DNA from 3 places in the Streptomyces sp. NPDC048291 genome. Region 1 is predicted to be linked to each of the others. Evidence: predicted binding sites of a transcription regulator. Region 1 holds the regulator's gene; each other region holds the start of a gene.
What was found. The regulator HspR, encoded in region 1, represses chaperone genes until heat shock. The targets are predictions, from matches to a motif close to TTGAGNNNNNNNNNCTCAA.
Positions count from the first base shown of each region.

Region 1 (6,971 bases):
TCCCTCCTGGAGATCGGTGACGGCGTCGTCGAGGTGAAGGCCACCAACGGCGACAACCACCTCGGTGGTGACGACTGGGACCAGCGCGTCGTCGACTACCTGGTCAAGCAGTTCGCGGCCGGCCACGGCGTGGACCTCGGCAAGGACAAGATGGCCCTCCAGCGCCTCCGCGAGGCCGCCGAGAAGGCCAAGATCGAGCTGTCCTCCTCCACGGAGACCTCGATCAACCTGCCGTACATCACCGCCTCCGCCGAGGGCCCCCTGCACCTCGACGAGAAGCTCACCCGCGCCCAGTTCCAGCAGCTGACCGCGGACCTCCTGGAGCGCTGCAAGACGCCGTTCCACAACGTCATCAAGGACGCCGGCATCAACCTCGGCGAGATCGACCACGTCGTTCTCGTCGGCGGCTCCACCCGCATGCCCGCCGTCGCCGAGCTCGTCAAGGAGCTGACCGGCGGCAAGGACGCCAACAAGGGCGTGAACCCGGACGAGGTCGTCGCCATCGGCGCCGCGCTCCAGGCCGGTGTCCTCAAGGGCGAGGTCAAGGACGTCCTGCTCCTCGACGTCACCCCGCTGTCCCTCGGTATCGAGACCAAGGGCGGCATCATGACCAAGCTCATCGAGCGGAACACGACGATCCCGACCAAGCGGTCCGAGATCTTCACCACCGCCGAGGACAACCAGCCCTCCGTCCAGATCCAGGTCTACCAGGGCGAGCGCGAGATCGCGGCGTACAACAAGAAGCTCGGCATGTTCGAGCTGACCGGTCTGCCGCCGGCCCCGCGCGGGGTCCCGCAGATCGAGGTCGCCTTCGACATCGACGCCAACGGCATCATGCACGTGACCGCGAAGGACCTGGGCACGGGCAAGGAGCAGAAGATGACCGTCACCGGCGGCTCCTCGCTGCCGAAGGACGAGGTCGACCGGATGCGCCAGGAGGCCGAGCAGTACGCGGAGGAGGACCACCGCCGCCGCGAGGCCGCCGAGACCCGCAACCAGGGCGAGCAGCTCGTCTACCAGACGGAGAAGTTCCTCAAGGACAACGAGGACAAGGTCCCCGGCGAGATCAAGACCGAGGTCGAGGCCTCCCTTGAGGAGCTCAAGGAGACCCTCAAGGGCGAGGACACCGCCGAGATCCGCACCGCCACCGAGAAGGTCGCGGCCGTCTCCCAGAAGCTGGGCCAGGCCATGTACGCCGACGCCCAGGCCTCCGGTGCCGCGGCCGGCGGTGCCCCCGCCGGTGACGCCGCGGACGACGTGGTGGACGCCGAGATCGTCGACGACGAGCGCAAGGACGGTGCCGCGTGACGGAGGAGACCCCGGGCTTCGAGGAGAAGCCCGACGTCCCCTCCGGCGCCACCCCCGACGACGCCGGGCCGAAGGCCGCTCCCTCCCAGGGGGCGGCCCCGGCCGGGGACGCAAGCGCACAGCTGGCCGGTCTGACCGCGCAGCTGGACCAGGTACGCACCGCGCTCGGCGAGCGCACCGCGGACCTCCAGCGCCTCCAGGCCGAGTACCAGAACTACCGCCGCCGGGTGGAGCGCGACCGGATCACGGTCCGGGAGATCGCCATCGCGAACCTCCTGACCGAACTCCTGCCCGTGCTCGACGACATCGGCCGGGCCCGGGAACACGGCGAACTGGTCGGCGGTTTCAAGTCGGTGGCCGAGTCGCTGGAGACGGTCGCGGCGAAGATGGGCCTGCAGCAGTTCGGCAAGGAGGGCGAGCCCTTCGACCCGACGATCCACGAGGCGCTGATGCACAGCTACGCGCCGGACGTCACCGAGACGACGTGCGTGGCCATCCTGCAGCCGGGGTATCGCATCGGCGAGCGCACCATCCGCCCCGCGCGGGTGGCGGTCGCCGAACCGCAGCCGGGAGCGACGGCGGTGAAGGGCGAGGGGACCGAAGAGGCCCCCGCGGCCGGGGACGAGAAGGACAACGGCCCTGAGGAGGGCTGACGTAATAAGTACCGAGCGGAAGGAGGGGCGTCGGGGATGAGCACCAAGGACTTCATCGAGAAGGACTACTACAAGGTCCTCGGCGTCCCCAAGGACGCCACCGAGGCCGAGATCAAGAAGGCGTACCGGAAGCTCGCCCGCGAGTTCCACCCGGACGCCAACAAGGGCAACGCCAAGGCCGAGGAGCGCTTCAAGGAGATCTCCGAGGCGAACGACATACTCGGCGACCCCAAGAAGCGCAAGGAGTACGACGAGGCCCGCGCCCTCTTCGGCAACGGCGGGTTCCGCCCGGGACCGGGCGCGGGCGGCGGCAACTTCAACTTCGACCTGGGCGACCTCTTCGGCGGCAACGCCCAGGGCGGGGGCGGCTTCGGCGGGGGCGGCGGCGGCTTCAGCGACGTCCTGGGGGGCCTGTTCAACCGGGGCGGCGGCACGGCCGGCCGTACCCAGCCCAGGCGCGGCCAGGACATCGAGTCCGAGGTCACGCTCAGCTTCACGGAGGCCATCGAGGGCGCCACGGTCCCGCTGCGGATGTCCTCGCAGTCCCCGTGCAAGGCCTGTTCGGGCACCGGCGACAAGAACGGCACCCCGCGGGTGTGCCCGACCTGTGTCGGCACCGGACAGGTGGCGCGGGGCTCCGGCGGCGGCTTCTCGCTGACCGACCCCTGCCCCGACTGCAAGGGCCGCGGCCTGATCGCGGAGCACCCCTGCCTGGACTGCAAGGGCAGCGGCCGCGCCAAGTCGTCGCGCACCATGCAGGTCCGCATCCCCGCCGGGGTGACCGACGGCCAGCGCATCCGGCTGCGCGGCAAGGGCGCACCGGGCGAACGCGGCGGCCCCGCGGGCGACCTGTACGTCATGGTGCACGTGGACACCCACCCGGTGTTCGGCCGCAAGGAGGACAACCTCACGGTGACCGTCCCGGTTACCTTCACCGAGGCGGCGCTCGGCGGCGAGGTCAGGGTCCCGACCCTGGGCGGACCGCCGGTCACCCTGAAGCTGCCCCCGGGCACGCCCAACGGCCGCACCATGCGCGCCCGTGGCAAGGGCGCGGTCCGCAAGGACGGCACCCGCGGCGACCTGTTGGTCACCGTCGAGGTGAGTGTCCCGAAGGATCTGTCGGGGAATGCTCGTGACGCGCTGGAGGCGTATCGCGAGGCGACCGCGGGCGAGGACCCGCGGGCCGAGCTGTTCGAGGCCGCGAAGGGAGCATGACAGAGATGGACGGCCGTCGACGTAACCCTTATGAACTGACCGAGGAGACCCCGGTCTACGTCATTTCGGTGGCGGCCCAGCTCTCCGGACTGCACCCGCAGACGCTGCGCCAGTACGACCGCCTCGGCCTGGTCTCCCCGGACCGCACGGCCGGGCGGGGCCGGCGCTACTCGGCCCGCGACATCGAACTGCTCCGCCAGGTGCAGGCGCTGTCCCAGGACGAGGGCATCAACCTGGCCGGCATCAAGCGCATCATCGAACTGGAGAACCAGGTCATAGCGCTCCAGCAGCGCGTGGCCGAACTCCAGGCGGCCGTCGACGGCGCGGCGACCGCGATGCAGCAGCGCGAGGCCGCCGTCCACGCCTCCTACCGCCGCGACCTGGTCCCGTACCAGGAGGTCCAGCAGACCAGCGCGCTGGTGGTGTGGCGACCGAAGAAGGCCAAGGACTAGCAGCAGGCCGTGCGAAGGGGCCCGGAGGATTCTCCGGGCCCCTTCGTGTGTCACCGGCCGACGAAGAAGTTCAGCGACGAACTCTGCTCGCCCTGCCGCCCGTAGGCGTCCACGGCGTACACGGTCATCGTGCACGGCCCGTTGTAGGGAGACGTCCAGGAGAGGTTCCCGGTCGTCGACAGCAGGGTGCCGCTGCTCCCGCAGGCGCCGGCGACCTCCCAGGAGTACCCCTGGAGCCCGCGGTCCTCGTCGCCGGTACCCGGCGCGGCCGTCACCCTGATCGGGGAGCGGGCCGGGATCCCCTCGCTGACCAGGATGAGCTTCGGGGCGGCCGGGCCGGTCGCGGTGGCCGGGGAGAGCCGGTCGACGGTCAGCTCCGCCGAGGGCGCCGACTCGGCGCCGTCCCCGTCCACGGCGGCGACGTAGTAGTACGCCTTGTGCCGCGGGGCCGAGGTGTCCTCGTAGGACGCGTCGGCGCTGCTGCCCAGCAGGGTCCAGCCGCCGTTGGAGACGGTCCGCCGGTAGACCTGGTAGCCGGTGACGGCCGGGTCCTCGGACGGGGTCCAGCTCAGGCCGGTGGCGGCGTCCGCGGGGGTGCCCGTCAGGCCGGCCGGGGCGGCCACGGCGGAGGCGGCCGGGCGGGTCGCCGTCACGGCCGCCGACACCGGGGAGATGTTCCCGGCGGTGTCGACCGCCTGGACGGTGTAGGTGTAGGCCGTGCCGGCCTCCGCGGTGGCGTCGGTGTAGTCCGGGAGGCCCAGGAACTCGGGCCCGTCCGGGTCGGGCTCACCGGCCCGCGAGGCCCACAGCTCGTAGTGGTCGAGGTCCTTCGCCGAAGATGCCCGCCAGGTCACGACGTTGCCCGCGGTGCCCGCCCGGACGGCCACCCCGGTGACCCGCTCCGGAGCGGTGCGGTCGGCGGTGGTGACCTGCCGGTCGGCCGAGCCCGTCGACACGTTGCCCGCCTTGTCGTAGGCGCGCACCTCGTAGAAGTAGACCTTCCCGTCCACGGGCAGCGAGCTGTCGGTGTACGACGTGGCGCCGGTCGTCGCCAGTGGAGTGCCGAACGAGGCGCCCTGCGCGCGGCGGTAGACGCGGTAGCCGGAGAGGTCCATCTCCTTGTTCTTCGACCAGGTCAGCCCGGCCCTGCCGGTGACGGCGTCGTACGACACCGCCGTGCTGCCCGGGGCGAGGGGCTTGACCTTGTCGACGCTCGCCGAGGTGCGCGGTGTGTAGGCGAACCTGACCTTCGCGGCGCCGGTGAAGTTGGCGTAGTCGACGCGCAGGGTGTGCCTGCCGGACGGGACGGTCACGTTGACGGTCTTGGTGACCGTCGTGGTGGTGTTCTTCCACAGGTCGATGCGGCGGGTGCCGTCGACGTAGACCCGGATGCCGTCGAGGCCGGAGGCGGTGAGGGCGAAGGGGCCGCCGGAGCCGAAGTCGCGGGTGACGGTCCAGCGGACGCCGAAGCCGTCCTTGGGGAGGCCGGAGGCGGGGGGCGCCGCTCCAGCTCTCGTCGATCGCGGAGTCGCAGGCGGTTTTTTTCGGGGTGCCCTTGAACGTGGTGTTCGCGAACATCTGCCGTGTGAAGACCGGCGAGTTGCAGGTCGTGGCCGCCGACGCGGTCACGAAGGCGCCGCCGAGCAGTGTGCCGGCGGTGGCGAGCACGACGGTGACGGCCGCGCTGCGTCTGGCTTGGTTCATTCGATCCTCTGGTCGTATCCGAACGACGGGGGCAGTCGTTCCGGATGTCGACTCGTGAGGAAGCGCGTTGGTTGTACGGATCTTTGCCTACCCATGAACTCCCTTTGGATGGAGGGTCCGTAAAGAGTGTTTGGAGGGGGTTCCGCTCATCCTTCACAGGTGCAGCGGAGCGTGGTGTTGCGCACTCGTTAAGTAGTTCCGCTTGACGCCGGGTGTGACGTACGCGTTGGCTTTTCAGACATCTGGGTCGCAAAGCAGCCCACGTCCGGAACGCACCTGAAGTGAGCCCCCGTATGCGTCGTATAGCCATGTTTGTGGCCGCGTCCACGATGACCCTTTCGCTTGCCGGTTGCGGCGTGCTCAACGCGACAGGATCGTCGACGTCCGCGAGCCCGACGAAGGGCAACGACATCACGGTGGGCGTGCTGATGCCGGACAAGATCAACACCCGGTACACCAACTTCGACTACCCGATCATGTCGGCGAAGATCGCCGAGCTGACCAACAAGCAGGGCAAGGTCGACTACCAGAACGCCGCGTCGTCCGCCACCACGCAGGCGACGCAGATGCAGAAGATGATCGACGACAAGGTCGACGTGATCATCCTGGACTCCGTCGACGCGCACGCCATCGCGGGCACGGTGAAGAAGGCGAAGGCCGCGGGCATCCCGGTCATCGCCTACGACCGCCTCGCCGAGGGCCCGATCGACGCCTACGTCTCCTTCGACAACGAGCTGGTCGGCGAGGTCCAGGCCCGTACCCTCCTGGAGGGCATCGGGTCGAACGTCGACACCTCCGACAAGGTCGTCATGGTCAACGGCTCGCCGACCGACCCGAACGCCAAGCAGTTCAAGACGGGCGCCATGTCCGAGCTGAACGGCAAGGTGACGATCGCGGACTCGTACGACACCAAGGACTGGAACCCGGACATCGCCGAGCAGGAGGTCACCAAGGCGATCGGCTCGCTCGGCAAGGACAACATCGCCGCCGTCTACTCCGCCAACGACGCGATGGCCGGCGGCATCGTCAAGGCCCTCAAGGCGGCCGGCGTCACCGAGATGCCGCCGATCACCGGCCAGGACGCGGACCTCGAAGCCATCCAGCGGATCCTCATCGGCGAGCAGTACATGACCGTCTACAAGCCGTACCCGGACGAGGCCGAGGCCGCCGCCCAGATGGCCGTCTACAAGGTGCAGGGCAAGGACATCCAGTTCGACGCGCTCACCCAGGACACCGTCGACAGCCCGACCAACAAGGACATCCCGTCCCAGCTGGTACAGGTCAACGCCGTGACCAAGAGCAAGATCAAGGACACCGTCGTCGCGGACGGCATCTACAAGATCTCGCAGATCTGCACGGCCGCGTACAAGACCGCTTGCGCGGAGGCGGGGCTCAAGTAGGCCCTGCCCAAGGGGGCGGACGGGGGGTGGGTCGCTTACCGGCGCTTGCCGGGTGCCGCTTCGCCCACCCGTGCCGCCCTGCGGCACGCCTGCCCGCGGCTGGGTAGCCCCGCAAGGGGTGCGGGGAACTGCGTGAGCAGCCCCCACGCTCCCGCGGGCGGCTACGCGACCCTCGTGAACTCCACGGTGACCTCCGGTGCCCCTCCCGGCACCCCCCGGTAGATCCCCTTGTGCGGGGT
Region 1 covers NZ_JBICZC010000024.1:47,326-54,296, forward strand. The annotation lists gene dnaK (molecular chaperone DnaK) at 1-1,308, shown strand, start outside; gene grpE (nucleotide exchange factor GrpE) at 1,305-1,961, shown strand; gene dnaJ (molecular chaperone DnaJ) at 1,998-3,176, shown strand; gene ACGF5O_RS46070 (heat shock protein transcriptional repressor HspR) at 3,182-3,628, shown strand; gene ACGF5O_RS46075 (fibronectin type III domain-containing protein) at 3,679-4,941, opposite strand; gene ACGF5O_RS46080 (hypothetical protein) at 5,190-5,390, shown strand; gene ACGF5O_RS46085 (sugar ABC transporter substrate-binding protein) at 5,626-6,732, shown strand; gene ACGF5O_RS46090 (transglutaminase N-terminal domain-containing protein) at 6,894-6,971, opposite strand, start outside.

Region 2 (6,971 bases), on a different contig from region 1:
GGAGTTCACCGACCACGCGACGGTGACCCCACCGCAGGAGCTGGCCGCGCACTACGTGCAGGTCTTCGACTTCAAGAACCGGCACAGCCTCTACCTCAGCTGGTGGCGGGACGGCGACACCCGGCGCCGGGGCATGTCCCTGGTCCGGTTCCAGGACATCTACAAGGCGTACGGCATGGAGTTCACCGGCGAGGAGCTGCCCGACTTCCTCCCCGCCGTCCTGGAGTTCACGGCCCGCACCGGCAACACCGACCTGCTCACCGAGCACCGCGACTGCCTGTCACAACTCCGCTCCCGGCTCACCGACTTCGGCACCCCCTACGCGTGCGTCCTGGACGCGGTCTGCGCCGCCCTGCCGGCCACGCCCGGCGGAGTGCGCCCATGACCACCCTCCTGTGGGGCGCCCTGCCCTACGTCGCCCTCGCGCTCCTGGTGGCCGGCCTCGTCTGGCGCTACCGCTACGACAAGTACGGCTGGACCAGCCGCTCCTCCCAGGTCTACGAGTCGAGGCTGCTGGACATCGCCTCCCCCGTCTTCCACTACGGCATCCTGTTCGTCCTGGCCGGCCATGTCGTCGGCCTGTTCGTCCCGGCGTCCTGGACGCGGTCGCTCGGCGTCAGCGAGCACACGTACCACCTGTTCTCCCTCTACGGCGGCACGCTCGCGGGCGTCCTCGCGGTGGCCGGCCTGGCCCTCCTCCTCTACCGCCGCCGCACCCGGGCCCCCGTCCTGCGCGCCACGACGACGAACGACAAGGTCATGTACCTGGTCCTGGTCGCCGCGATCGTGCTGGGCATGACGGCGAAGCTGAGCCACAGCTCCGGCGACGGCTACGACTACCGCGCCACGATCGCCCCCTGGGCCCGCAGCCTCTTCACCCTCCGCCCGGACACGGCACTCATGGCGGAGGTCCCGGTCCTCTACCAGGTCCACGCGGTCATCGGCATGCTCCTCATCGCCCTGGTCCCCTACACCCGCCTGGTCCATATGTTCAGCGCCCCGGTGCAGTACCTGTTCCGCCCGTACCTGGTGTACCGCTCAAGGGACCCGAGGCAGCTGGGCCCCCGCCCGGAACGAAGAGGCTGGGAGACCACAGAGAACTAGGTATTTCTCTCCGCCGCAACGGCGCTCGGCCACGACGGCGGAACCCGGCGGTGCCTCACCCGGCCGCACCCCTCTCGTCGTCCACGATCTCGGCGTCCACCACTCCCTCCTCCTCGGCCTGGGGCGCCCGCTGTTCCTCGGCCGAACCGCCGGAGGCAGCCGCATACATGGCCTGCCCCATCTGCTGGCTCACGCTCGCCAGTTTCTCCACCCCCTGCCGCAGCTCGCCGGTGTCGGCGTTCCGCTCCAGCAGCGCCTTGAGCTCGGTGATCGCCGCCTCCACGTCGGCCTTGGTGCCGGCCGGCACCCGCTCCTCGTTCTCCCGGAGGAAGTTCTCGGTCTGGTAGACGAGTTGCTCGGCCTGGTTCCGCGTCTCCGCGGCCTCGCGGCGCCTGCGGTCCTCCTCGGCGTACTGCTCGGCCTCCCGCATCATGCGGTCGATGTCGTCCTTGGGGAGGGCGGAGCCGCCGGTCACGGTCATCTTCTGCTCGCGGCCGGTCGCCAGGTCCTTCGCCGAGACGTGCATGATCCCGTTCGCGTCGATGTCGAAGGCCACCTCGATCTGCGGCACCCCGCGCGGCGCGGGCGGCAGGCCGGTGAGGTCGAAGACGCCCAGCTTCTTGTTGTACGCGGCGATCTCGCGTTCGCCCTGGTAGACCTGGATGCCCACCGAGGGCTGGTTGTCGGCCGCGGTCGTGAAGATCTCCGAACGCCGGGTCGGAATGGTGGTGTTGCGCTCGATGAGCCGGGTCATGATGCCGCCCTTGGTCTCGATGCCCAGGGACAGCGGGGTGACGTCGAGCAGCAGCACGTCCTTGACGTCGCCGCGGATGACACCCGCCTGGAGGGCGGCGCCGACCGCGACCACCTCGTCCGGGTTGACGCCCTTGTGCGGGTCCTTGCCGGTGAGTTCGCGGACCAGGTCGGTGACGGCGGGCATCCGGGTGGAGCCGCCGACCAGGATGACGTGGTCGATCGCCGAGACCTGCACGCCCGCGTCCTTGACGGCCTGGTGGAAGGGTTTCTTGCAGCGGTCCAGCAGGTCGGCCGTGAGCTCCTGGAACTGGGCCCGAGTCAGCTTCTCCTCCAGGTGCAGCGGCCCCTCCGCGGAGGCGGTGATGTACGGCAGGTTGACCGAGGTCTCCGTCGACGACGACAGCTCGATCTTCGCCTTCTCGGCGCCCTCGCGCAGCCGCTGCACCGCCATCTTGTCGTTGCCGAGATCGACGCCGTACTGCCCCTTGAACCGCTTCACGAGATGCTCGACGACCCGCTGGTCCCAGTCGTCGCCGCCCAGATGCGTGTCGCCGTTGGTGGCCTTGACCTCGATCACCCCGTCGCCGATCTCCAGCAGCGACACGTCGAAGGTGCCGCCCCCGAGGTCGAAGACGAGGACGGTCTGCTCCTCGCCCCGGTCGAGGCCGTAGGCGAGCGCGGCGGCCGTCGGCTCGTTGATGATCCGCAGCACCTTCAGACCGGCGATCTCCCCGGCCTCCTTGGTGGCCTGCCGCTGGGAGTCGTCGAAGTACGCGGGTACGGTGATCACCGCGTCGGTGACGTCCTCGCCGAGGTAGGCCTCGGTGTCCCGCTTGAGCTTCTGCAGCACCCGTGCCGAGAGCTCCTGGGCCCGGAACCGGGTGCCGTCGACGCTCCCGCTCTCCGGGAACCGCCAGGCCGCGTCGCCCATGTGCCGCTTGACCGAGCGCGCGGTGCGGTCCACGTTGGTCACCGCCTGCCGCTTGGCGACCTCGCCGACCAGCACATCGCCGTTCTTCGCGAAGGCCACGACCGACGGGGTGGTACGCGCCCCCTCGGCGTTGGCGACGACGGTGGGCTCACCGCCCTCCAGCAGGGCCACCACCGAGTTCGTCGTACCGAGGTCGATACCGACCGCACGTGCCATGTCCGTCCCCTTTCCGCCCGGGCGCTTCCCCGAATCCAGCACAAAACTTGAGCGAGCCGTTGTCAATGCCGGGTACCCCGTAAACAACGATGCCGCGCCCCCTCGGAGGAGGGGGCGCGGCATCGCGGCGGGGACTGCGATCAGGCGAGCTTCGCGTCCAGGGTGATGGTGGTGCCGGTCAGGGCCTGGCTGACCGGGCAGTTCTTCTTGGCGTCCTCGGCGGCGGCGGTGAAGCCGTCCGCGTCCAGGCCGGGGACGGTGCCCTCGACGGTCAGGTGGATGCCGGTGATGCCGGTGCCCGGCTGGAAGGTGACGTCGGCGTTGGTGACCAGCTTGGTGGGCGGGGTGCCGGCCCCGGTCAGGGCGTGCGACAGCGCCATGGAGAAGCAGCTGGAGTGGGCGGCCGCGATCAGCTCCTCCGGGCTGGTCCTGCCGTTCGCCTCCTGGGAGCGCGAGGCCCACGTGACGGGCTGCTCGCCGATACCGGAGGAGTCGAAGGTGATGACACCGTTGCCCTCGGTAAGGCTGCCTTCCCAGACGGTGTGTGCGGTGCGCGTGGTAGCCACGGTTGTTCCTTTCGGCGATGAAGGCGAATGAACCGGTTCGCTCGCCCCCATCCGATCACATCGGGGCTCACCGCACCCGGAAGACCGGCCCACGGGGAGTGAACGGCAGGCGGCGTCCGTCCGGGATCAGGTACGCGTGCTCGCGGCGGACCCGCAGGACGTCGCACCAGCCGTCGGTGATCACCAGGACCGGCGCGGTGGGCGGGAAGTCGTCGGCACGCTGGAGCAGGTCGACGCCGGGCTGCAGGACCGTCCCGCCGCGGCCGTGCACCCGGACCCGGCCGGCGATCTCGGTGGTCGGGAGATAGCCGGCGTCGTGCGGGGCCGCGTCGCAGAAGACGACGCGTGCGGCCGGTACGTCACGGGCCTCGGCGTAGGAGGCGATGGCACCGAGGGCCTTGCCGAGCAGGGTGCGGTCCATGGAGCCGGAGGTGTCGAGGACCACCCCGAAGGTGCACCGGGCGACCTCCTCGGGCGGGAAGTACCGGCCGGCGCGCGGGATGTCCGGGGTGGACGACTGCCGGCGCGAGGGGCGGGCGTACGACCGTACGGCCTCCGGGCGCGGCACGAACTCGTCGAACCAGCGGGCGAGTCGGGCGTCCCAGGGCAGCGGCGGGTGGCTGAGCGCGCGGATCTCCTCGACCAGGCCGCCGGGCAGCAGGCCCCGGTCCTGCGTCTGGTGCAGGTCGAGTCCCTGGCACAGTCCGCGGCGGTAGAACTCGTCGAGGTCGACGTAGGCGCCGGGCGGTCCGAGCGGTGCGCCGAGCACGTCACCGCGCCCCTTGCCGCGCAGCGTCGCGAGCCGCCGCATCCTTCGCAGGTCGACGGCGATCCGGTCGTACACCTCCTCGGCCGACAGCCCCCTCAACCCGGCGTCGTACAGCAGTCCCTCGGGCATGGTGCCGACGCGCATCTCGACCAGCCAGCCGTTGATGACGTAGTCGCAGGCGATGTTGAAGAGGTAGTGGTCGCGGGCGCCGAGGCGGTCGCCGTGGCGGAGGGCCGCGTGCAGCATCTCGTGGGCGAGGACGAACCGCCACTCCTCTTCGTCCATGGTCCGCAGCGGGTTGACGTAGATCTCGCCTGCCTCGGGGTTCACCGCGGCGACGGCGATGTCGTGGGCGCGGGCCAGTTCGGCGTCGGCGACCAGTGTGATGCCGGCCGCGATGCCGCCGAGCAGCGGGTAGGAGGAGACGAACCAGCTCAGTGCCCGTTCCCAGGGGCGCCGCGGGGTCGGCGGCCCTGCCATGGAGGTGCGGCGGCCACCGGCCAGGTCCATCGCCCGGGACATGGTACGGGTCAGCGCGTGCGCGAACCCGACCTGCCAGTCGGGGACCTGGCCGGCCCACTTGCTCCAGGAGAGGAGGAGCTGGTCGGGCTCGCCGCCGTTCGTCCCGCCGTGCTCGTAGGCGGCCGGGATGCCGCCGGTCCGGCGCCAGCCGGCGGCGAGCCGCTCCTCGTCGCCCTCCGGGTAGGAGGCGGGCAGGTGGTCGGGGGCCTCGCCGATCGGGAAGGTCTCCAGGAAGCGGTTGACGACGGCGCAGCGGGCGGCGAGGTCGTAGCGGTCGGGCTGCTCGCGCGGCCCGGTGGCGGCCGGGAGGTGGCCGAAGCCGAGATGGATGGTGCAGTGCGCCAACGCCCAGGCCCACTCGGCGGGTTCGGCCCGCCGGGTGGCGTGCGCGTGCAGGACTCCGTCGGAGTCCGCGCGCACCAGCCCCTCCCGAGGGCCGAGTTCGCACTTCTCGTGCCGGCAGATCGTGAACTCCACCGCCCGCAGGGCGGGGTTGGCGCGGAGCAGCTCGACGCCGGCCGCGAAGTTCTCGGCGGCCGGGTCCTGCTTCTTGCGGGCGGCGGCCCGGCTCATCGCCGGGCCTCCACCAGCCGGGGCATGTCCCGGGCGGCCTCGATCAGGAACCAGGCGGGCAGCACCGGGTTGCCGTCGGCGTCGGAGGCGATGACGGTCTGGGCGACCTCGACGGAGATCTCGGCGAGCTGCACCAGCAGCGACTTGGCGCGGTACGCGGTCTGCCGGCCGTTCGCCGACATGTGCTCCTTGTCGACGGGCAGTTCCTTGACCAGCCGTCCCCGGAACGACTCGGCGAGGTAGTAGAGCAGGTCGCGGTCCTCGATCCGGGGCGGCCATCCCGCGTCTCCCTTGAGGATCGCCTCGATCCCGAACCGGCTGCGCACGATCTTGACGTACCCGCAGAAGGCGGTGGCGTGGGCGGGGGTCAGCGTGCCGTGCGCCAGCACCTTCAGCGTCTCCTCGTCCAGCTCCCGCCCGAAGGAGTGCAGGGCGTCGGAGAGCATGTGCCAGGAGCGCGGTGTGGAGAACGGCTCCTCGGTCTTCGGCGGCTTGGACCACAGGTGGTCGGGCCGGTCGGTGAGGTGGTCCAGGATCCACGGGTGGATGCCGTTGGCCCCGGCCCAGGCGAGCCAGTCGTGCGCGGAGGCCTCCAGGTGGACGTGGGCCAGCCGGTTGACGAGCGCGGAGGCGATGGGCCGGGCGAGGGCGTTGTCGGTGGCCCGGTTGCCGGCGCCGATGACGATCGAGCCCTTGGGCAGCTCGTAGTTGCCGATGCGCCGGTCGAGGATCAGCGAGTAGAACGCCTTCTGCACATCGGGGGTGGCCGCGTTCAGCTCGTCGAGGAAGAGGCAGTAGGGCTCGTCGCGAGCGATCGACTCGGGCGGGCAGAACACCGACCGCCCGTCCCTGATCTGCGGAACCCCGATCAGGTCCTCGGGCGCGAGCTGCGTACCCAGCAGGCTCACACACTCCAGTCCGAGCGAATCGGCGAACTCCCGCACCAGGGACGACTTCCCGATACCGGGGGCGCCCCAGATGAACACCGGCCGCACGGTGGCGAGGCCGAGGAGGAGTTCGGGGATACGGGAGGGCGTGACGGACACGGCTGCCTGCAAGAGGCTGCTCCTTGAGGGTGTTCGAGGACTACTGCGACTCGAACAGTGTGAGCCGGAGGCTTCACGAACGCAGCCGATTTTTCGCCGGTGGGGACGCGCCCCGTCAGGGGCGCGGGGCTGTGTCAATTTGCGGCTCCGCCGCGTGGGCGCGACAAGTCCCCACCGCCCCGCAGCGAACGAACTACGCGACGTTCTCCTGTCGGTCCTCCGCCAACGGCACCTGCGGGCCGTCCGCCTCCCGAAGCCACCGCCGCAACACCCCGTGCACCGCCTCGGCCCCCACCAGCTCCTCCCCCTCCCCCACCGGTTCGGACACACAGACCGGCGACAGCAGGAACGGCCGCCCCTGCGCACCCCCCAGCCCCCCGTGCGACCCGATCTGCTCCTCGAACGCCAGCACTTCCCCGCTCTCGGGGTCGTACCACGAGTTGACCATGATGTCGGCGGTGTGCGGGAAGGAGTGCGTGCGCCGCACG
Region 2 covers NZ_JBICZC010000008.1:369,954-376,924, reverse strand. The annotation lists gene narJ (nitrate reductase molybdenum cofactor assembly chaperone) at 1-385, shown strand, start outside; gene narI (respiratory nitrate reductase subunit gamma) at 382-1,104, shown strand; gene dnaK (molecular chaperone DnaK) at 1,160-3,007, opposite strand; gene ACGF5O_RS23575 (OsmC family protein) at 3,148-3,573, opposite strand; gene ACGF5O_RS23570 (hypothetical protein) at 3,641-5,437, opposite strand; gene ACGF5O_RS23565 (ATP-binding protein) at 5,434-6,495, opposite strand; gene ACGF5O_RS23560 (alkaline phosphatase family protein) at 6,677-6,971, opposite strand, start outside.
Region 2: dnaK (molecular chaperone DnaK) is a predicted target of HspR. The motif match lies at 3,055-3,073, and genes of this name have one in related genera.

Region 3 (6,971 bases), on a different contig from region 1:
CCGGGTGCGGGAGCTGGAGGCGGCCGACCGGGAGGAGCGGGTCTTCCTGCGGCGCAGCAAGACGCACGACGACGCGACGGTGGTGTACGCCGAGCTGTGACGCCCCCGGCGGCGGCTCGGGGGGGTCCCGCGACGGTCTCGGGACGGTCCGGGGCCGTCCGGTGAAAGCCCGGCGACGGCCCGACGGCGGCCCTGCGAGGACCGATGGCGGCCCAGCGAGGACCGGCAGCGGCCCTGCCAGGACCGACGGCGGCCCAGCGAGGACCGACGGCGGCCCTGCCAGGCCCGGCGGCGGCCCAGCGAGGACCGGCGGCGGCCCAGCGAGGACCGGCGGCGGCTACTTCTCCATGACGCCGTTCAACTGGTTCAGCAGCCGGGCCAGTTCCGCGACCTCGGTGCGGTCCCAGTGGGCGAGCTGGCTGACGTAGCGGCCCCGGCGGGCCTCGCGGACCGTGCCGACCCGGCGCCGGCCCTCGTCGGTGAGGGCGACCAGCCAGGCCCGTCCGTCGGCCGGGTCGGGCTCGCGGGCGATCAGGCCGAGCTCCTCCAGGGCGCGCAGCTGGCGGGACATGGTGGCCTTGCCGACGCCGACGTAGGCGGCCAGTTCGGTGGCGCGCTGGCCGCCGCATTCGTCGAGCCGTACGAGCAGTCCGTAGGCGGCGGACTCCAGGTCGGGGTGGACCTCCCGGGCCATCTCGCCCTGGCTGGCCCGGGCGCGGCGCAGCAGCACCGTCAACTCGCGTTCCAGGGCCAGGAACTCCTGGTCCGCGCCGCTCGGCGGCAACCCGGTGGCGGCGCGCCGTTCGCCGCCCTTTTCGTCCTCGTGCACGTCAGCACCCCTGATCGGTTTCGCAGTCCTGAAAGTTTCCGTCAAACCCCGTCATCGCCGCAGCTCGCCAAGTATTCCGCAGGCGTAGACCAACGGCAGCCTCCGGACCCCCTTCCCCGGGGTCCGGCCCGTGCGTAGCGTCCGGACCGAGCCAATTGCTGGCATGCCCACGCCATGTGGTGGGTCGTGCCGTGTGACACTGCGTCGTGTCGCGCCGCTCGGACCGACCGCCTCTGGCATACCTGGGACCTCACCTCACCCCACGGAGGCACGTCATGCCCGAGCACAGACCCGCCCCCACACTCCTGACCGGCCTGCTGGTGCTGCTGTTCGCGGCACTCGCCCCGATCCCCGCCCACGCCAACGCGTCCGGCCCGGCCGTCCCGGCCGTCCCGGCCCGCGGCTCGGCCTACATGGGTATGGGCGTCCTGGCCCACGACGGCCGCAGCGGCACACCCAAGACCGACCTCGCCACCCAGGCCGAAGGCGTCGACGTCGCCAGCTACCAGGGCGACGTCTCCTGGTCGACCCTGCTGGGCAGCGGGGTCAGATGGGCGTACTCCAAGGCGTCGGAAGGCACGTACTACACCAACCCCTACTTCGCCCAGCAGTACAACGGCTCCTACGACGTCGGCATGATCCGCGGCGCCTACCACTTCGCGACCCCGGACACCGCGGGCGGCGCCACCCAGGCCGACTACTTCGTCGACCACGGCGGCGGCTGGTCCAAGGACGGCCGGACCCTTCCCGGCGTCCTCGACATCGAGTGGAACCCGTACGGCGCGTCCTGCTACGGCAAGTCCAAGAGCGGGATGGTCACCTGGATCACCGACTTCCTGAACCGGTACAAGGCCCGCACCGGCCGCGCCGCCGTCATCTACACGGCGACCAGCTGGTGGACCGACTGCACCGGCAACTACAGCGGTTTCGGCTCCACCAACCCGCTGTGGATCGCCCGGTACGCCTCGGAGGTGGGCACGCTGCCGGCCGGCTGGTCGACGCACACGATGTGGCAGTACACCTCGACCGGGCCGACGGTCGGGGACCACGACAAGTTCAACGGGGCCGTCGACCGGGTGGTGGCGCTGGCCAACGGCTGAGCGCCGCCCGGTTGCGCGGTTCGTTCGCCGCGGGCCGGTGAGGGCTGGTCGCGCAGTTCCCCGCGCCCCTGACGGGGCGCGGATACGCAGCCGACTTCACCTGGCCGGCACCGGGCGAAGGCCCGGGCCCCCTCTCGGGGACCCGGGCCCTCCGCATCCGGCAGCGTCCGTCACGCCGCTACCGGAACCTCCGGCGCCGCGCCGCTCACGGCGGGCGCGAGCGCCAGTTCCAGGACCTGGCGGACGTCGGTCACGGCGTGGACGTCGAGCTTGTCCAGCACCTCGGCCGGGACGTCGTCCAGGTCGGCCTCGTTGCGCTTGGGGATGATGACGGTCGTCACCCCGGCGCGCTGGGCGGCGAGCAGCTTCTGCTTGACGCCGCCGATCGGCAGCACCCGGCCGGTCAGCGAGACCTCGCCGGTCATCGCCACGTCCGTGCGGACCAGCCGCCCGGAGAGCAGCGACGCGAGGGCCGTCGTCATCGTGACGCCGGCGCTCGGGCCGTCCTTCGGGACCGCGCCCGCCGGGAAGTGGATGTGCACGCCCCGGTCCTTCAGGTCGCCGACCGGGAGCTCCAGTTCGGCGCCGTGGGAGCGCAGGAAGGACAGCGCGATCTGCGCCGACTCCTTCATCACGTCACCCAGCTGACCGGTGAGGGTCAGACCCGCCGCGCCCGTCTCCGGGTCGGCGAGGGACGCCTCGACGAAGAGGACGTCACCACCGGCGCCGGTGACCGCGAGGCCCGTCGCCACGCCCGGGACCGCCGTGCGGCGCTCGGCCGGGTCCTGCGCGGACTCGGGCACGTGGTGCGGCCGGCCGATCAGGGCGCGCAGGTCTTCGTCCCTGATCGTGAACGGCAGCTCCCGCTGACCGAGTTCGTGCTGGGCCGCGACCTTGCGGAGCAGACGGGCGATCGACCGCTCCAGGGTGCGGACTCCCGCCTCACGCGTGTACTCGCCGGCCAGCTTGCGCAGCGCGCTCTCGTCGAGGACGACCTCGTCCTTGTCGATGCCGGCCCGCTCCAGCTGGCGCGGGAGCAGGTGGTCACGGGCGATGACGACCTTCTCGTCCTCGGTGTAGCCGTCCAGGCGGACCAGCTCCATGCGGTCGAGCAGGGCCTCCGGGATGGCTTCGAGCACGTTGGCCGTGGCGAGGAACACCACGTCGCTCAGGTCGAGCTCGACCTCCAGGTAGTGGTCGCGGAAGGTGTGGTTCTGCGCCGGGTCCAGGACTTCGAGCAGCGCCGCGGCCGGGTCGCCGCGGAAGTCGGAGCCCACCTTGTCGATCTCGTCGAGCAGGACGACCGGGTTCATCGAACCGGCCTCCTTGATCGCCCGCACGATCCGGCCGGGCAGCGCGCCGACGTACGTACGGCGGTGGCCGCGGATCTCCGCCTCGTCGCGGACGCCGCCGAGGGCGACCCGGACGAACTTCCGCCCCATGGCGTGGGCGACCGACTCCCCCAGGCTGGTCTTGCCGACACCGGGCGGCCCGACGAGCGCCAGCACGGCACCGCCACGGCGCCCGCCGATGACTCCGAGCCCCCGGTCGCTACGGCGCTTGCGTACCGCCAGGTACTCGGTGATCCGCTCCTTCACGTCCTCCAGGCCGGCGTGCTCGGCGTCCAGGACCGCCTTGGCGCCCTGGATGTCGTACTGGTCCTCGGTCCGCTCGTTCCACGGCAGTTCGAGGACGGTGTCCAGCCAGGTGCGGATCCAGGATCCCTCGGGCGACTGGTCGCTGGACCGCTCCAGCTTGTCGACCTCCTTGAGGGCGGCCTCGCGGACCTTCTCCGGCAGGTCGGCGGCCTCCACGCGGGCGCGGTAGTCGTCGGACTCCTCGCCGTCCTTGGCGGAGTCGCCGTTCAGCTCGCGCAGCTCCTTGCGGACCGCCTCCAGCTGGCGGCGGAGCAGGAACTCGCGCTGCTGCTTGTCGACGCCCTCCTGGACGTCCTTGGCGATGGTCTCCGCAACGTCCTGCTCGGCGAGGTGGTCGCGCAGCTGCTGGGTGGCCAGCTTCAGGCGGGCGACCGCGTCGACGGTCTCGAGCAGCTCGATCTTCTGCTCGGTGGTCAGGAAGGGCGAGTAACCGGAGTTGTCGGCGAGCTGGGAGACGTCGTCGATGGCCTGCACCCGGTCCACGACCTGCCAGGCGCCGCGCTTGCGCAGCCAGGCGGTGGCGAGGGCCTTGTACTCCTTGACCAGTTCGGTGACATGACCGGGCACCGGGTCCGGGACGTTCTCGTCGATGCGGGTGCCCTCCACCCACAGGGCGGCACCCGGGCCGGTCGTACCGGCGCCGATGCGCACCCGGTAGCGGCCGCGGATCAGCGCACCCGGGTCGCCGTCGGCCAGCCGGCCGACCTGCTCCACGGTGCCGAGCACACCGGTGCCCGGGTAGGTCCCGTCGACCCGCGGCACCAGCAGCACCTTGGGCTTGCCGGGCTCGTTACGGGCGGCGGCCTGCGCTGCCTCTACGGCGGCGCGTACATCAGGGTCCTTGAGGTCCAGCGGGACCACCATCCCGGGCAGCACGACCTCGCCGTCGAGCGGCAGCACAGGGAGGGTGAGTGATGCGGACGTCGAAGCCATGATCTCCCCTTCGGCAGTCAACTTGAGTTATGCCGACTCAATGTTTGCGAGCCCAGAAATGTTCCCATGCATATGTTCGCTCTGAGCGATCGAGTGCTGACCTGGCCGAACACGGTTCCGCGCCGGTAAAAACAGTTGCCCGGCGCGGGCTCATTCCCCGTACGGTCGGCCGATGACCGACACCGACCTCACCGCGACCCTGCTGGCGGCCTACGACGCCCAGATGCGCGCCGTCCAGCCGACCCCCGCTCCCGGCGTCAGCTACGAGCACGACGGTCCCGCCCTCCGGGTGGTGGGCCAGCACCGCGGCTTCGTGACCGGGCCGCGCGACTGGGGCGGTGTGCGCGGCGCCGGACTGGACTCGCTGATCGCCCGGCAGCGGGACTTCTTCGCGGCGCGCGGCGAGGCCGTGGAGTGGAAGACGCGCGGGCACGACGACCCGGCGGACCTCCCCGACCGGCTGCGCGCGGCGGGCTTCGTGCCCGAGCCGCGGGAGACGGTCGTGGCCACCCTGGTCGAGGACCTGGCCGTGGCCGCACCCGCCCTGCCCGCGGGCGTGACCCTGCGCCGGGTCACCGCCGACGCGGACCTGGACCGGATCGCCGCGCTGGAGACCGCGGTGTGGGGCCAGGACATGGCCTGGCTCGCCGAGTACCTGAGGGGCCGGCTCACGGTCACCCCGGACGACTACGAGATCTACGTCGCCGAGGCCGCCGGAGAGATCGTCTCGGCGGCCTGGGTGGCCTTCCGCCCCGGATCCGACTTCGCGATGCTGCTGGGCGGCTCCACCCTGACCGACTGGCGCGGCAAGGGCGTCTACCGCGCCCTCGTCGCCCTGCGGGCGACCCGCGCGGCGGCCCGCAACGCCCCCTACCTTCTCGTGGAGGCCTCGTCCGCCAGCGCCCCGATCCTCACCCGCCTCGGCTTCACCGCGATCACGACCACCACGCCGTACATCTGGACCCCGGCCACCTGACGGACGCCGCCCACATCAACGCCCCGCCGGGCAACGCCGCCCACATCAACGCCCCGCCGGGCAACTCCGCCCACATCAGCGCCCCGTCAGGGGCGCGGGGAACTGCGCGAGCAACCACGACGCGACCGCACCCGGCAACCGACGGCCACCGCAACGGCGCATCGCCCCGCCCGTCCGGCACCGCCGGACAACGCCCGCCCTCGGGGCCGAGCGCCGTTGCGGCGGGAAAAGAGAGTGCTCACCGCCACGACCCCGCAAGGCCGTCGCTACACCACCGCAACACAACCCACAGGAAAAGCCCTGAAACTGCCAGCGGACGCACAGCGAATGGCGGCACACGACGGGGCCCGGGGGGACACATGAGTGAGAAGCAACCGGCGCCCAAGCGGCCGGCACGGCGGACCGTGCTCACCGGCGCAGCCGTCGCCGCGGCCGCCGCCGTCCCGTTGACCCTGCGCGCCGTCGGCGACGACGGCGGCGCCATCCCGGCGCCCGCCCGCACCGCCCCCGCGGCCCCCGTCGCAAGCCGCCCGGCATCGACGCCCTCCCCCCTCCCCCGCACCGACCCGCGCCCGAACATCCTCCTCGTCCTCACCGACGACCAGCCCAAGGAGACGGACTGGGCGGTCCGCCGTACCGCCGACTGGCTGGGCGGGCAGGGCGTCACCTTCGCCCGGGCGCACGCCAACACCCCGCTGTGCGCGCCGTCCCGGGCCACGATCATGTCGGGGCGGTACGCGCACCACCACGGCGTCCTCGACACCCGCCACCCGTACCACCTCGACCAGCACACCACCGTGCAGCGCCGGCTGCACGAGGCCGGCTACCGCACCGGCCTGTTCGGCAAGTACCTCAACTACTGGCACACCGGCGACAACCCGCCGCACTTCGACGAGTGGCTCCTCCAGGAACCGGTGGCGTACTACGACGGCCACTACAACGACAACGGCACGGTCCGGAACATCCCCGGCTACAACACCCACGTCATCAGGGACCGCGCCCTCGCCTTCATCGACCGGTCGCGGACCGACACCCGGCCCTGGTTCGCGTACGTGGCCACCCGCAGCGCGCACGAACTCAACATCCCGGAGCGGAGGTACGCGCACGCGCGCGTGCCGGAGTGGCCGGGCCGGCCCTCCGTGTACGAGGGCGACAAGAGCGACAAGCCGCCGTTCCTGCGGAACGCGAAGCACACGTACGACCAGGGCAAGGCGCTGCGCGGGCGCCAGTTGCGCACCCTGCTGTCGGTGGACGACGCGATGCGGGACTTCCGGGACGAGCTGCGCGCGCTGGGCCAGCTGGAGAACACGCTGGTGCTGTTCACCAGCGACCACGGGCTGTGCTGGGCGGACCACGGCTGGCTGCGCAAGTCGGTGCCGTACCGGCCGAGCCTGGAGGTGCCGTTCTGGCTGTCCTGGCCCGCGCGGGGGCTCGGCGGGGGCACCGTCGACGACCGGCTCACCGGCCATGTCGAC
Region 3 covers NZ_JBICZC010000004.1:157,067-164,037, forward strand. The annotation lists gene ACGF5O_RS11570 (hypothetical protein) at 1-100, shown strand, start outside; gene ACGF5O_RS11575 (MarR family winged helix-turn-helix transcriptional regulator) at 338-829, opposite strand; gene ACGF5O_RS11580 (lysozyme) at 1,105-1,929, shown strand; gene lon (endopeptidase La) at 2,100-4,520, opposite strand; gene ACGF5O_RS11590 (GNAT family N-acetyltransferase) at 4,693-5,496, shown strand; gene ACGF5O_RS11595 (sulfatase) at 5,856-6,971, shown strand, end outside.
Region 3: lon (endopeptidase La) is a predicted target of HspR. The motif match lies at 4,543-4,561, and genes of this name have one in related genera.